Regions from separate parts of the Paenibacillus sp. BGI2013 genome, predicted to be linked through region 3. Evidence: riboswitches for the same ligand, from Rfam matches in the RefSeq annotation. Region 3 holds a riboswitch; each other region holds the start of a gene.
The links. Region 3 has a riboswitch for cyclic di-AMP ahead of CXK86_RS16395 (hypothetical protein). Riboswitches for the same ligand answer to the same signal wherever they lie in the genome.
Positions count from the first base shown of each region.

Region 1 (3,657 bases), on a different contig from region 3:
GGACATGCGGGTACCATGGTACAAGGTATGCTTGACCCACGAAAGTCATGACAATCGATAATGAGCTTTGGCTTGAAATGCGTCCCAAGGACAGCGTCAAGGCAATTTCGCTTGAACTTATAGATAGATATATGATACTTTTACCTCATAGGATAGGCTTGGGAGGTCAAATCATGGAATTATTGAAACAACGAATTTTACAAGAAGGTGTGGTTATCTCGGATCAAGTATTAAAGCTGGATGGTCTGTTGAACCACCAGATTGATCCTGCATTAACGATGGAGATGGGACGTGAGTTCGCTGCCCGTTTTCGTGAAAGTGGAGTAACTCGGGTAATCACGGTAGAATCCTCAGGGATTCCGGTTGCGTTTGCCGCAGCCTATGAACTGGGGGTGCCACTTGTATTCGCCCGTCGCAAAAAAACACTTCTGGCTGATCCTGATGCTTACTGTGAACGTGTACCGTCCTTTACCAAAGGAATTGTAACTGACATTATGGTATCCCGCGAGTTCATTCATGAGAATGACCGCATTTTGTTCATTGATGATATCATTGCCAATGGAGATGCCGCTCGTGGCGTCATCAAAATTATCGAGCGTTCTGGCGCGGAACTCGTCGGATTCGGCGTTGTGGTCGAGAAAAGTTTCCAGGCAGGGGCACGCACGATTCGTGAACAGGGTATTCCGGTGGAAGCCTTGGTACGCATTCGTTCCCTGAACGATGGTACGGTACAATTTGACGATAACGAAATGTGACATTTTAAAGGAATAGGGCCTATTTTTTGAACTATGCCTTTGCATGACCGCCGATTTCATTTATAATGGGGTTATGTTAGGGAGAGGAGGCAACACCATGGGGAACCAACCGGCAACAGAACAATTTTTTAATGATAAGCTGGCGGAATCGAAAGTTCATTTTGAACGTGCCCTGGATTGTAAACATACGGAATTCGATGACCTTTATCCCTATATGATTGAACATCCTCAATTTTTCTGGTACAAACGCTATGTTGCCTGGTCAGAATTACTGACGATTGTAGGCTTGTGCGAAGAGTTGTCCTTCTCTTGGAAAGAACAATTTACACCGCATCAAGTGGAGTACCTTGAAGAACGTGTGATGTCCGCCAAAGTGCTTGATTTTTGGTTCGAGAAGAACGACAGCAAAGAGCACGCGCAGCGGTAACTTTCAGTCGGGACATAATTTCGAATGACATGACAGTCCAATACAGTCACGTGAGACCTAAATGACTTTTCATTTAGGTCTCTTTTTGTAAATAAATTTGAAATATAGGAGCCATGAAGATGATTAGTGATACAGAATTGGACGCCCTGCGTCTGTCAGGTGAGAAAGTTAGAGTCGTACGGGACGAGCTGGAATCGAACGACGTGAAAGGGATTGTGGTTGCCTGGGATGGCGAGCAGGTACTTATCCGTCGTCAGAATCGACGTGTCGTTAAGCTGGACCGAGGTTACAGCTATCAGCTGTTCAGCGAGCCGCGCCAGAGTCCACTTAGTGAGTAACAGCTTATAATTATGGCAGAGCCATGCGCGTTAAATGTTTGGAATTACCATGATTTCTTGGCATAAATGACTCACTCGGGAGAGAAGATAGGTACAGTGAGGAAGATCTGTAACTATAGCCGAGAGGGTGTGCTACAAGCCATGACATTGATGAATGATAAAGTTCATGCCTACAAGGATCAGATTGGAGCATTAAGCGATGTACTGCCAGGTGTGGTGAAGTCGTATCATGAGTTTACCGGAGAATGTTTCCAACCTGGCGTGATTGATGCGAAGACAAAACAGCTAATTGCGCTTGGCATTGGATTATTCGCCAACAATGAGGTATGTACTTTCTACCATGTAGAAGAAGCCCGGGCCAAGGGAGCAACAGATCAGGAGATTATGGAGACCGTTGCGGTGGCCGGAGCTGTTGGAGGAGGACATGCCCTGTCTCAGGGTGCGATGCGAGTGCAGAAGGCGCTGCATTAGTAAGCAATGCAACATTCATTTTTAAGTGCAAAAAAGGCATCCGGTTAATAACCGATGCCTTTTTGTATGTGAATCACATTTTACCTAACATTTTATCATACATAAACTGTCCAGTTACCCGACGTGCTGTTACATAACGATCATTGAAGTATGGATTCGATAACTTCGTGATGCTTACACCTTTACTGCTGGAGGCATGAGCGAATTGTCCGCCGCCGATATATACACCTGTATGTGAAATGCCTTTGCCTGTTGTATTAAAGAACACCAGATCACCTGTCCGAACATTGCTCTTGGATACGGGAGTACCTGCTTTGGCTTGCTGCTGCGAAGTACGTGGCAATTCAATGCTGTATTTGTTGAAAAGATATCTCATAAAACCAGAACAGTCGAAGCCGGCTACAGTTGTGCCACCCCATTTGTAAGGAATACCTGTCATGTTGTTCACTACGGAGTTGATACTGCTTGCCTCTGTGCTTGTTGCCCCGGATGTAAATAATACAGCTGCTCCAAAAATGGAGATAATCAGTTTTTTCAAAATCAATGTTCTCCCTTCGATGCCTACGGAGTTAGCTAAGGGTTCGGTAGAAGGTTCCCTATATTTCCTATGTATAAGAATAATTCACCCAAATTGGTTCCCCCGTTTTCAAACATGAAACTCGGCAATGAATAATTAAGTTTTTGTAACTATTTGAAACTATATTGCATAAATGCGTAATTGTCAAACCCATTTAAAACCCTTCGTAATACCTCAATGTTAGCGGAATTAAGGTTTTTATATGAAAGAAGGGATCAAGTTTGGATATCATTCATGACAAAAACGTCATTATTGGTTCGCTTAAGACGAATTTGGATAAATAAATAGGTTTGTCATGAGTTAAAAGAACTATCCCGTTATGTAGAATTAGAGAGATTATATTCATTAAGTTGCATATATTGACAAAAATCGATTTTTTGCATATTATCTGATTATCCAATCCACATATTGGATTAAAATTGATTTTATTATGCGATAAATACAAATAAAGGAGGTTTGGGGCGTATATCATACGTAAAGTAGAAGTGGAAGATTTATAAAAACGAACATAGGAGAGTGTTACATTTGAAAGCGAAGAAAATAATTACTTTTGTCCTGGCATGTACGATGGTGTTCTCAGTAGTTGGAATGGCAGTTCTCCCTGTAGGGACGGTATCTGCTGCAGATGCGTCGGGTACTACAGCGAGTATTTCTGATATTTTGAAGAACCAGCTGCCGGATGGAGGTTGGAGAAAAGATTATAAACAGACAAGTGGAGAGTGGGCAAAGTCCACGATAGACAACAAGGCTACATACTCAGAAATTAGAAGATTGGCGAAGGAATTTAAAAAGACGAATGATCCGCGTTACTCCACAGCTGCAATCAAAGGAATTAACTTTTTGATCAACATGCAGTATTCAAACGGCGGGTGGCCACAAGTTTACCAAAGCTCCGGATACCACAAGCACATCACTTACAATGATGATGCCATGATTAATGTAATGATCATGCTGGATGAAGTAGCAGCACGCAAAGGTGATTTCTCATTTATCGACAGCACACTTGCTAACCGCAGTAAAAATTCAGTTGCCAAAGGTGTGGAGGCGATTCTGAATACACAGGTCGTTTCAGGTGGTAAGCTGACAGCA
Region 1 covers NZ_PJFA01000001.1:470,656-474,312, forward strand. Annotated here, with positions in the region: gene CXK86_RS02130 (xanthine phosphoribosyltransferase) at 174-755, shown strand; gene CXK86_RS02135 (hypothetical protein) at 853-1,182, shown strand; gene CXK86_RS02140 (hypothetical protein) at 1,302-1,520, shown strand; gene CXK86_RS02145 (carboxymuconolactone decarboxylase family protein) at 1,662-1,991, shown strand; gene CXK86_RS02150 (C40 family peptidase) at 2,065-2,529, opposite strand; cyclic di-AMP (ydaO/yuaA leader) riboswitch at 2,535-2,666, opposite strand; gene pelA (pectate lyase) at 3,085-3,657, shown strand, end outside.
Region 1: another riboswitch for cyclic di-AMP. It lies ahead of CXK86_RS02150 (C40 family peptidase); the one in region 3 lies ahead of CXK86_RS16395 (hypothetical protein).

Region 2 (3,657 bases), on a different contig from region 3:
TGAGGGATTCACCTCTTATGCAGAAGACAAACTGATGGAGCAGGAATACGGATTGATTCCGAATCTGCCAGTACAATCGGGACTGATTACGTCTCCTTCATCCTTAACACAAGAATCCTGGAAGTTTGATTCACAGAATGAGTATGCAGCCAATGTCTATACACGTGGCAAACTTGTATTGCTTGGTATCGAACATCAAGTCGGTGCCAAAAAGATGGAACGCATCCTCTCTACCTATGTGAAGAAGTACCGCTTCAAACATCCCACTTCGGCTGATTTTCAGAAAATTGTGGAACAAGTGACCCGCACTTCCTGGTCTGATTATTTTGATCAATACGTCTATAGTAACGGGATGGCTGACTTTGCTGTAGAGAAGATTCGTGTTACGCCCGTACAGAAAGACGGTCAAACATTGTACGAGTCATCCGTGACGATCGCAAAAAAAGGTAGTGATTACAGCGCCGTTCCTGTTCGCATTGCTTTTGAAGACGGGCATATCCTCACCAAGCAATGGAATGGCAAAGAAGATCGCATCACGTATAAATTAACTCACACATCCCCCGTATTCTGGGCCATGACCGATCCCCTGTACTCGATCGTGCTGGAGAACCGCCATATGAACAATTTCCTGAAATCCGGACTGGATGAGCAGACGAAGTCCCGCTGGAGCATGAGTGTAACCAAACTAATAGAAGCCATATTCGGAGGTCTGTCATGGTGAGGTGGAAACGGTGAAAGCGAAAATACGTGAAGGCTGGTTTCTCGTCCGTCAGCATATGTTCATTGCCGCACTCTTATTTCTCTATCAACTCATTTGGGGATATTTCTTCTATCGAATGGTACAATCGGCCGTCATCCCACTGCTCCTTCGCTATCCAGATGCTGATGCCGGTGAGCTGAGTACACTTTTGTTCAAAATGGAAAGTCAACTTAACCTGTCTACCCATCCGGAGGTTCATCGTTATCTATGGATTCTCGGGGGCATGCTGCTGGTTCGCATGTTGATCAGCCCCCTCATTCAGGCAGGACTGCTCTACTCACTTCAGCACTTTAATTCTACAGAAGAGCGTATCCCCTTTGTCCGCGGAATCAAAAATCTGTGGAAACCGATGCTACTGCTCCACACCATACGTACATTATTGATACTTCTGCCCGCCTACTGGCTCATACCGAAGCTTTACTCAATTCTCATGGACGGATTTCATTCCCTTCAATTACTTTTGCCTGGTATACCTTATGTTGCTTCCTGGATTGTATATGGTTGGATCATCCACCATGTCATACTCTACATGCAGTTCGGTGTTTCGGCACCAGAAGGAGAAGGCGGGGCTCACGGTACCCTCAAAGCCCTCTGGATTGCACTGCGTCATCTCATCGCCGTAATCGGCATTGCACTCCTGCTGGGCGGAGTACACCTACTCGTCTTTGGGGCATTCACTACAGCCTCATGGTTATTAACGGGACTTACCGGACTTATACTACAACAGACGTATCCACTTGCCAGGTGTCTATTGAGTCTGTGGAAAATATGCAGCCATTTCCGATTATGGCAGTCCAAAATATCCAAAGGTGAGAGCAGATAGTTTAAAAATTGTTACCATCACATGTTAAACTCATGGCCTAATATGTACTTATAAATAGGCAAACCTCAACCTTTCCCCGTCAAAGGTCGAGGTTTTTTTTGCTAAATTTGTTGCTAAACGTTGCCAAAGCCGTACTCCTCTGTTACAATAATCGCAGTGAGTTTTTAGTAACAACTTTGTAATATTTACATTCATATTTGTAACTACTTAAAATTAAATCGTCATTTCTTGATTTCGCAGGTGCATAACTAGCATAGCCAAATTCCTGGCACCTGGGAAGCGGGGGAACCAGTTATGGGTGAATTGATCTTGCTACAGAGGGATCATAGGGGACCTTCAACCGAATCCTTAAGCTAACCTCGCAGGCGTTGGAAGGGGAATATCTCTTGTTCAAGAAGAAATTAACCGCAGCTGTACTTAGCATCACATTCGCTTTATCGCTTGGTGCAGGTAGCGCATTCGCAGATTCAAAGATGGACAAAGTAATTGATTCAGCAATGGGAACTACATATCAAAGTGGAGGAACAACGCTCAACGGCTTTGACTGCTCCGGATTTACACGGTATGTATTCGACAAGTTGGGTATTGATTTGGCACGCCAATCCAGTTCCCAATTCGACATGGGCGATTCCGTATCCCGCATGGAAATGAGAGCTGGCGATCTGGTGTTCTTTAATACAACAGGTAAAGGCGTATCCCATGTAGGAATTTTTGTAGGGGATGGAAAGTTCGCACACTCCTCTTCTTCCAAAGGCGTTACGATCAGTGCATTGAGTGAAAACTATTGGGCCAATCGTTATGTTGGCGCAAAACGGATTATGAGCACGGACGCATATGAATCACTGGCCCTTGACTAGGGACAAGCTGAGCAACATGATGCTGTAACCATTAAACATACTGGAACGAAGCAAGAAGCATAACAGAACCGCCCGGTACATTCTCCGCAGGAATGTATCCGGCGGTTTTTTTGTGCTTCAATCCTTATTCATGTTGCAAGTTATACTCGGGGCATATCCTGCGACATCAACAGGTTCATTTTGCGTTCGTTCGTCCGTGCCCTTATGATGTTTTTACCCATCCCGTTATAATATAAACGAAATTACCGGAACTTTTGTTTCATTTTTTTTCTTGGGAAGGAAGACTTGCTAAATGAACATCACTTTTGTAGAGTGGACAAAGAGTTCTGTTTCAAGGAAAGGAGCATGCAGGTGTATGAAGGAAACCCCTGTGACGTTTCACGTTGTACCCATGCGAGAAGAACATGCGGAGCTTATCTGCAGTTGGCAGTATGATCCGCCTTACAATATCTACAGCTGGCTCCCCTGGGAGCAGATGAAAGCTCTGGAAGTGGAATTCGGAGATGCACAGCTGCGGCAGGAGCAATATGCGAGCGTCCTGGATCAGAACGATCGTATATGTGGGTTTGCTCAATACTTCCCACTTCAAGGGGTAACCCGGATTGGCCTTGGCATGCATCCAGAGCTGTGTGGTCAGGGTCAAGGGACAGCTTTTGTCACTGCCATTGTACAGGAAGCCATTCGCCGAAATCCCACGAATGAGATTGATCTGGAAGTACTCACTTGGAATGCTCGTGCCATTCAAGTCTATCTGAAGAGTGGATTTGTCACCCATGATACATACGAACGGCAGACCCCAACCGGCTTGAAGCCCTTTCACTGTATGGTTTATGAAGGGCCTCGCGGTTAGAATCCATTGCAAAACAACCAAATTTGCCCCTTGTTATGTGATTAGTTCAAAAAATTCCCACAAAATGCTATGATGTCAGTACAGGTTCCGTTATAATGATATGGATAGTTTCAGGTTAGATGATCTTTCATTCTGGAGGGGACATAAGGGATGCACAAATGGATCATGAGCGGAGTATTTTTTGCAGCATGCGCTTTAGCTATTGTTTTAATGTTTACGCTTCCAGGGAAAGAAGAAGTGGCTGAAGAAGCCAAGCCAACCATGCCGGAAGTAACATTGGATGCCGGACAGGCTGAAGCACTGGTCAAAGCCAATTGTATCTCCTGTCACGGGGATCAGCTTCAAGGTGGCGTAGGACCTGCTCTGG
Region 2 covers NZ_PJFA01000026.1:17,737-21,393, reverse strand. Annotated here, with positions in the region: gene CXK86_RS31235 (M1 family metallopeptidase) at 1-721, shown strand, start outside; gene CXK86_RS31230 (hypothetical protein) at 732-1,583, shown strand; cyclic di-AMP (ydaO/yuaA leader) riboswitch at 1,829-1,966, shown strand; gene CXK86_RS31225 (C40 family peptidase) at 1,970-2,440, shown strand; gene CXK86_RS31220 (GNAT family N-acetyltransferase) at 2,796-3,290, shown strand; gene CXK86_RS31215 (c-type cytochrome) at 3,441-3,657, shown strand, end outside.
Region 2: another riboswitch for cyclic di-AMP. It lies ahead of CXK86_RS31225 (C40 family peptidase); the one in region 3 lies ahead of CXK86_RS16395 (hypothetical protein).

Region 3 (3,657 bases):
ATGAATGATTCGAGATCTTCAGCATTACGAATGGTACCCTCCCTGATATGGATATCCATGCCGAAGGAATGGGTGAACCCTCCAACCTGAATAGAGGAATCAAGCAGTTTGACATAATCGAGCAGCTTATTCCCACGGTTCACAATCATTCGCCTCCTGTGTTCGTTAAATGTCACTTAAAGTAACATTTATATTCCTTTTTGTTTGCTTTATGTTTGAGAATCCGAATTATATGATAGTTATCATCCCATAAATGTCCGCTTTTTGTCAATAGTATCCGTTAAATTTAATGTATTAAATCTGGAATTTAATATTTGTGTTATTTTATATAACTTATCGTGTTATTTATGTGGCGAAGTGCAGGGAGGACTATATAAGGAAGGACTATATATAAATGAATCAACAAGATCGGCTCAAGCCGGAAAAGAGGGGATCAAATCTAATGATATGCAGTTCATGGGTAAAGATGACGAGATTATGCGATTTTTGATGAAAATGCCTAGCTGAAAAAGAAGTATTAAATAATACTTTACTTTTAGTTCTGAACCCGGTATAATCAATTCTGTTGCCGATTATTTACGACATGCGGTCGTGGTGGAATGGCAGACACGCTATCTTGAGGGGGTAGTGGGCGTATGCCCGTGGAGGTTCGAGTCCTCTCGACCGCATCATATGAACGATTAAAAAGAAGCTTTCCATTAATGGGAAGCTTCTTTTTTTTGTCTTTTTCGAACAGTATGACATCTGGGTTGAAAAAAGGCCATCCATTACCGGAGGAATGTTGCTCTACCTTCCGGCTACGGGTGGCCTGTGTATTATTTTTGCAGCAAATTCTTGATATCTTCTTCAATCTTGTCCGGTGTTGTTTTGGGAGCATAACGTTTAATGACCTGTCCGTTCTGATCCACGAGGAATTTGGTGAAATTCCATTTGATTGCTTTGGAGCCGAGCAGGCCAGGAGCTTCTGTGCTCAGGTGTTGGAAAAGAGGGTGAGCGCTTGAGCCGTTCACATCAATTTTCTCAAACATGGGGAAGCTCACGCCATAATTCATCTGACAGAACTCGGCAATATCGTCGGAAGATCCTTTTTCCTGTGCAAACTGGTTGCTTGGGAAACCAAGCACTTCAAATGGAGCATCTTGAAATTTGTCTTGCAATTCTTGCAGACCTTTGAATTGAGGGGTAAGGCCGCATGAGCTTGCCGTATTCACAATCAGGAGCACTTTGTCACGGTAGTCGGACATTTCAACTTCTTGACCGCGAAGGGTATTCACTTTGTAATCGTAGACTGTCATCTAAATCGCCTCCATTTATTTACTCTTATATCTTCTATTATATTGGTTGCAATTAAATATTGCAAAACTAATATGGTGTTAAAAGAATCAAAACAGGCAAGTTGTGCAGAATACGTGAATGAATTGCGAAGTGATTTACGCCAGAGTGAGAATTAGATAGCCTTGAAGAGATAGATAGAGTATAACTTTGTTGTAAGCGTTATTATGGATAGGAATTGGCAAAAATCTGCCGATTTGGTGATCTGGGCGGACTTTACACCGACATGGCATGGGTGTATGATTCATAACGTAATTTCAATTTAAACTAAAATGTACTTGAAAAACGAAACAAACGATAATATCGCTCGATCTTATCCTTAAGATATACGAACGATGTTTTAATCGCTGAGTTTCCATTCATTGATGAGTGGAAAACGGGGGAACCAACGGAATGCGCTGTCCAGGACAGTGGGCATTCATGGGGTGAATTTTCCGGTGACAGCCGGAAATAGGGCGACTCTCGCGCCCGAATCCGTCAGCTAACCTCGTAAGCGTTAAAGGGAGAGGCAACAAGCCGTACGCTGGTTCATGGTGTTTTCGCCATGGGTTATTTAAGAAGCGTTCGGGAGGCCTTGGTCCCCCACGCTTCTTTTTTGTTGTCTTTTCACGCCAAGGGAGGAACGAATGATGGATACTGAGATGGTCTTAGTGACTGCTCCAAATGAAGCAGGACGCAAATTTATCAAATTGCTGATGTACAAAAAAATGCCGTTTGCCGTTCTAACCAACAGTGCAGGGGAAGAGCGAAGACTCCGTAGAATCGGAGTAGAACATGTCATTCGCATGAATACGGCTGCAGCTCAAAAATGGTTTTTGCCGCAGGGCAGCGTAGGCAACGTGTTTATTTTCGAGAACAGTCTGAATCTGACCTGTCGTTATTTACAGATCTGCCGTTCATGGACATCGAAATCCCTGTGCGTCATTACGGAGCAGAGTCATCCTAAGGGCATCTATCGGGGCATGGGCGCAGACCGGATTGTATATTCGCTCAATGGGGAAGTTGGCTTTCTCCTCAATGGTTAATGCCATAGCTTCTGATTGCTCAGGTGTAAGGTGCCTGTTATAATTGAATGTATTAGAATCAATTTCAGAATTCACTCAAGGTATTATGAAATTGATTCATCGATAAACGGAAGTTTGAGGAGACTCATGCAGGATGGTGAGTCTTCTTTTTTATGGTTTCTATAGGTTGTTCAAAAAGTCCGCTTTTGATTACGAAGGATGCCTAACGGCATCATCAGCATCGAATATGAAATTCAGCCGAAATGTCCGTGGCTCACGTAGTTTTCCCTACGCTCCGCTACTCCATTTCTAGCTTCATTCCATCTTCTTGGTACTGAAAACCAGACTTTTTGAACTCGATTAGGATCAGGAATCACCTGTGGCTTACAAGGAGGAATTGGCGTGCCGGATGTAGGTGGATTGAAATGGTTGTTTTTTGATGTTGGAGATACGCTGGTGGATGAATGGGAGCCGGTTGATGATATTATCGGACAGTTTGTCCGTGAAGCTTGTGCTTTGGGGTATCCGGTGACAATTGAGGCGGTACGCGAACTGTTCGCGAGCTGTTACCGAAAATATGAGCAATGGCCTATGAGAGTGGCGATTCGCACATTTGTTGAAGACGAGGGGCATCAAAAACAGATTCAGGACAAGCTGAAGTTTCAAAAAGATCTTGAACGTCCTTTTCCTTCAGCAGATTTTGTTCTTCAGCAGTTGTCACGGCATTATCGCATTGGCATTATTGCCAATCAGAGTCCTGGAACGGAAGAGAGACTGGAGAGTTACGGCTTGCGGAAGTATGTTGATGTTCTGGCATGTTCAGCTGAAGAAGGAGTGTCCAAGCCAGACCCTGAGTTATACGCTGTGGCCTTGAAGCAGGCAGGTTGTGAACCGGAGGAAGCCGTCATGATCGGAGATCGGATCGATAACGACATTATACCTGCTCGGAATCTGGGCATGCGTACGATTCGAATTATGCAGGGTTACGGAAGATTCCAGCCAGATCTATCGGATGACAAACGTGCGGATTGGACTGTTGAATCATTGGATCAACTCTTGCCGTTACTGATGCCAAATCAGGATTAGATTCAGATGGTTGTTTATTGGATTGCAACAATAAAGGCTGATCAACTGGGTATAAAATACCGGAGTTGATCAGCCTTTTTAGTATTTAGCCAATTAAAATGAGATTAGAACAACCGGATCGTCTGAATGATCAGATATACATTCAGCACAACGATAATCGCGGCAATGACCCATGAGATGATTTTGAGCCACAATTTGTTGGCGAATGCACCCATGCTTTTTTTATCACTTGTGA
Region 3 covers NZ_PJFA01000006.1:102,123-105,779, reverse strand. Annotated here, with positions in the region: gene CXK86_RS16410 (urease accessory protein UreF) at 1-143, opposite strand, end outside; tRNA gene CXK86_RS16405 (tRNA-Leu) at 586-668, shown strand; gene CXK86_RS16400 (glutathione peroxidase) at 816-1,295, opposite strand; cyclic di-AMP (ydaO/yuaA leader) riboswitch at 1,668-1,843, shown strand; gene CXK86_RS16395 (hypothetical protein) at 1,962-2,357, shown strand; gene CXK86_RS16390 (HAD family hydrolase) at 2,739-3,422, shown strand; gene CXK86_RS16385 (Nramp family divalent metal transporter) at 3,527-3,657, opposite strand, start outside.

Region 4 (3,657 bases), on a different contig from region 3:
CATGATTCAGCGTGCTGTGGATGCAGGAGTTGGTCGCATGATCAACATTGGCTTTAACCGGGAGACGATTCCAACCACAATGAAACTCGCCGAAACGTATGACTTTATATATGCAGCTGTTGGGTGGCATCCCGTAGATGCGATCACAATGCAGGAGGGCGATTTGGAGTGGATTGCATCTTTATGCAAGCATGAAAAAGTGGTTGCGATCGGTGAGATTGGATTGGATTATCACTGGGATACTTCACCAAAAGAGATACAGCATCGCGTATTACGACAACAAATTGCTTTGGCGCGTGAAGTGAACATGCCAATTGTCATCCATAATCGGGATGCACATGAGGATATCATAAGAATTTTGCGTGAAGAGAAGGCGGGCGAAGTTGGTGGTGTGATGCACTCGTTCTCGGGCAGTTGGGAAACAGCAAAAAGTTGTCTCGATATGGGCTTCCATCTCTCCTTCGGAGGACCGATCACATTCAAAAATGCAAAGCAGCCCAAAGAGGTGCTGGAGAAGGTTCCTATGGACCGGTTTTTCATTGAAACAGATGCTCCATATTTGACACCTCACCCTTATCGTGGGAAGCGAAATGAGACAGCGCATGTACGTCTGGTTGCAGAGGCAGCTGCGGAAATTAAAGGCATTTCGGTGGAGGAAATTGCTGCAATAACAACCAAAAATGCCATGGAACGATTTGGGATTCGGTAAAAAAACGAGCAAATGAGGTGAAAAAGGCAGGTAAGCGGAGGTAATTTGCCCTTTGATCCAAATAAATCAAGAATATTACAATATTTTAACCAAATATTCAGAAAAACGTACTTGATCAACGCTTTACAACATGCATCAAAACAGGATATCATCTTTTCAGTGAATTGTTGTGCGGAAAATTGGACAGATGTTCGGGGGATGAACAAAGGGACACTTTCCGATGAAACAACATTACTTTCATGAATCAGTCTCGCTGAGTCTCCGTTATCGGAGAGCGGGGGAACCAATAGGGCTTAAACATCGGTGTATTTGGCCGATGCGCAACGTTCGCTGACCCAAAAGCAGCGAAGGGAACTGCGAAGCCGTATTTGATTTCTTCTTTGGGTCTCGGGGTGAATTCAAGGGCGTCCGCCATGAGCGGGTGACCCAAGATAGGGCGGCTCTCTTTCGCCCGAACCCGACAGCTAACCTCGCAAGCGGAAAAAGAGAGGCAACCTCGTGCATGAATTTCCGATATTCAGAATCATTCGGAAGCCACGAAAGAGTTCCTCTTACACTCTTTCTTTGGCTTTTTTGTTTTTGAATAAAAGAAATATTGTCATCATACGGTAGGTATTCAGGAGGATGACATCATGTTGCGAAGATTGATTCATGGTGCAGAACCGGATTATGTTGGTCCAATCTGTGTTCTGTAGAAAATTTGGTATAGTCACGTCAAAGACATCATGCATTACTTTAGACGGCGAGGCTATGAAGGAGGACGGAGAAGTGGGCACATTCCAACCAGAAGAGACCCATGAGTCACGATCATCCAGTAAGTCTTTCGCGTTGCGGTGGAAGCATGAGAACATGCGTCAAATGGCATTGATCGCGATTTTCTCAATTGCGCTTACAATCATGATCTTGTTAGTCGTTTACGGTCAGGCCGGGAAACAAATTTCACTGGTTATTGATGGCAAAGCTCAGGTGGTAGAGACTCGTACAGGAATGCTTCAGGAAATGCTGGAGGAGCAGTCGATCACAGTCAGCCCTCACGATAAGGTATCCATGTCCATGAATGGGGCGATTACAGATGGAGACCGAATCGTTATTGAGCGGGCCGTTCCAGTTAACATTACGGCAGACGGAGACACCAAGACTCTGTATACAACCGATTCATCGGTAGAAGATGCAATTCAAAAATCAGGTATTCAAGTTGAAAGTAATGATAAAGTGTATCCGGCGCTTGGAACTGCGATCAAAGCGGAGATGAAGATCCGTGTAGTGCGCGTAACAAAGCGTACAGTGGAAGTAGAGCAACCGATCGCTTACAAAGTCATTAAAACGGCTGACCCTAGCTTGTACAAAGGGGATAACCGAGTCGTTGTGAACGGCAAAGAAGGCACAATTGTACAGCATATCGAAAAGGTATTTCAGGATGGAGAATTGGTCTCCAAAAAAATGGTCGGCAAATCTGTCGCGAATAATCGTGTAGATAAAGTGATCGCTGTCGGCACCAAAGCAAAACCGGTCGTGAAAGAACCTGAGATTCAGACCGTATCGGCTCAAACGTCAACAACCAAAAAGGCTACAACAACGAACTCGAAGAAAACATCTGCCTCGGGCAGCAAAGTGATTACCGTATCCGGGACTTCTTTTAAATACTCCAAAGTACTTAAAAATGTATCCATGACTGCCTACTCTTCCGAAGAGCCTGGCATTGGAACTAAAACAGCTTCCGGTACTCGTGTAACGGAAGGGCGCACCATTGCGGTTGATCCCAAAGTCATTCCAATTGGCTGGTGGGTATATATCGAAGGTCTGGGATTCCGTCGTGCGGAAGATACAGGCGGTGCCATTAAAGGCAACAAAATTGATGTGTATTATGACAGTGTGAAGCATGCCCTGAATTTTGGACGTAAGAAAGGCAAGACGGTCTACGTGATCGGTCCGGTGAAGCCGGAAGCGAACTAAAATCGTTTTACTTTGAAATGGGAATGCTATAAAATAGTTGCATGAATGATTCATGCGGAATATGCGGCGGAGGAGTCTGAATTCAGTCTCCCCCGCCGTTTGGCAGAGAAGAGGATATTCCTCTTCTTTTTGCGTTAGAAAGGAAGAAATGGAACATGATAAAAGAAGTCATTGTGGTGGAAGGCCGTGACGATACGGTAGCTATCCGTCGGGCCGTGGAAGCCGATACCATAGAAACAGGTGGATCAGCCATCAACCAACGCATTCTGAAGCGGATTGCGCTTGCTCAGGAGAGACGGGGAGTCATTGTACTGACAGATCCGGATCATGCTGGCGAACGCATTCGTAAAATCATTGCGAACAAGGTGCCTGGCTGCAAACATGCCTTCATTCCGGAAGCCGATGCAACGCGCAAAGGGGACATTGGGGTGGAGAATGCCTCACCAGAGGCGATCCGTCATGCTCTGGCGCGCGTACATACTTCATACGAAGGTGCTCCGAGCCTGATCGATTGGGAGGACCTGATCGCGGCAGGACTTATTGTGCATCCGCAGGCTGCTGCACGTCGTATGGAGATGGGCAATCTGCTGGGCATCGGTTATTGTAACGGTAAGCAGTTCCACAAACGTCTCAGTGTATTTCAGATTACACGGGAAGAATTCTCTACAGCATTAGCGCAAATTGAACGTGAAGGATTGTGAGCATATGAAGAACATGGAAGAGACGATTGAAATTGCAACGCCCAAGCGTACGAAAGAGATTATTCAAAGACACGGATTCTCATTTAAGAAAAGTCTGGGTCAGAACTTTCTGATCGATCAAAATATACTGAACAAAATCGTTAATGCAGCCGATCTGGACGAGTCTAAGGGCGCACTGGAGATCGGGCCGGGTATTGGAGCCCTCACGGAGCGACTGGCTCGGGTAGCCGGTCCCGTCACAGCCGTAGAGATTGACCAGCGCTTGATCCCAATCCTGGGAGAAGTGATGCAGCC
Region 4 covers NZ_PJFA01000020.1:15,138-18,794, forward strand. Annotated here, with positions in the region: gene CXK86_RS29365 (TatD family hydrolase) at 1-709, shown strand, start outside; cyclic di-AMP (ydaO/yuaA leader) riboswitch at 951-1,204, shown strand; gene CXK86_RS29370 (resuscitation-promoting factor) at 1,478-2,662, shown strand; gene rnmV (ribonuclease M5) at 2,818-3,363, shown strand; gene rsmA (16S rRNA (adenine(1518)-N(6)/adenine(1519)-N(6))-dimethyltransferase RsmA) at 3,368-3,657, shown strand, end outside.
Region 4: another riboswitch for cyclic di-AMP. It lies ahead of CXK86_RS29370 (resuscitation-promoting factor); the one in region 3 lies ahead of CXK86_RS16395 (hypothetical protein).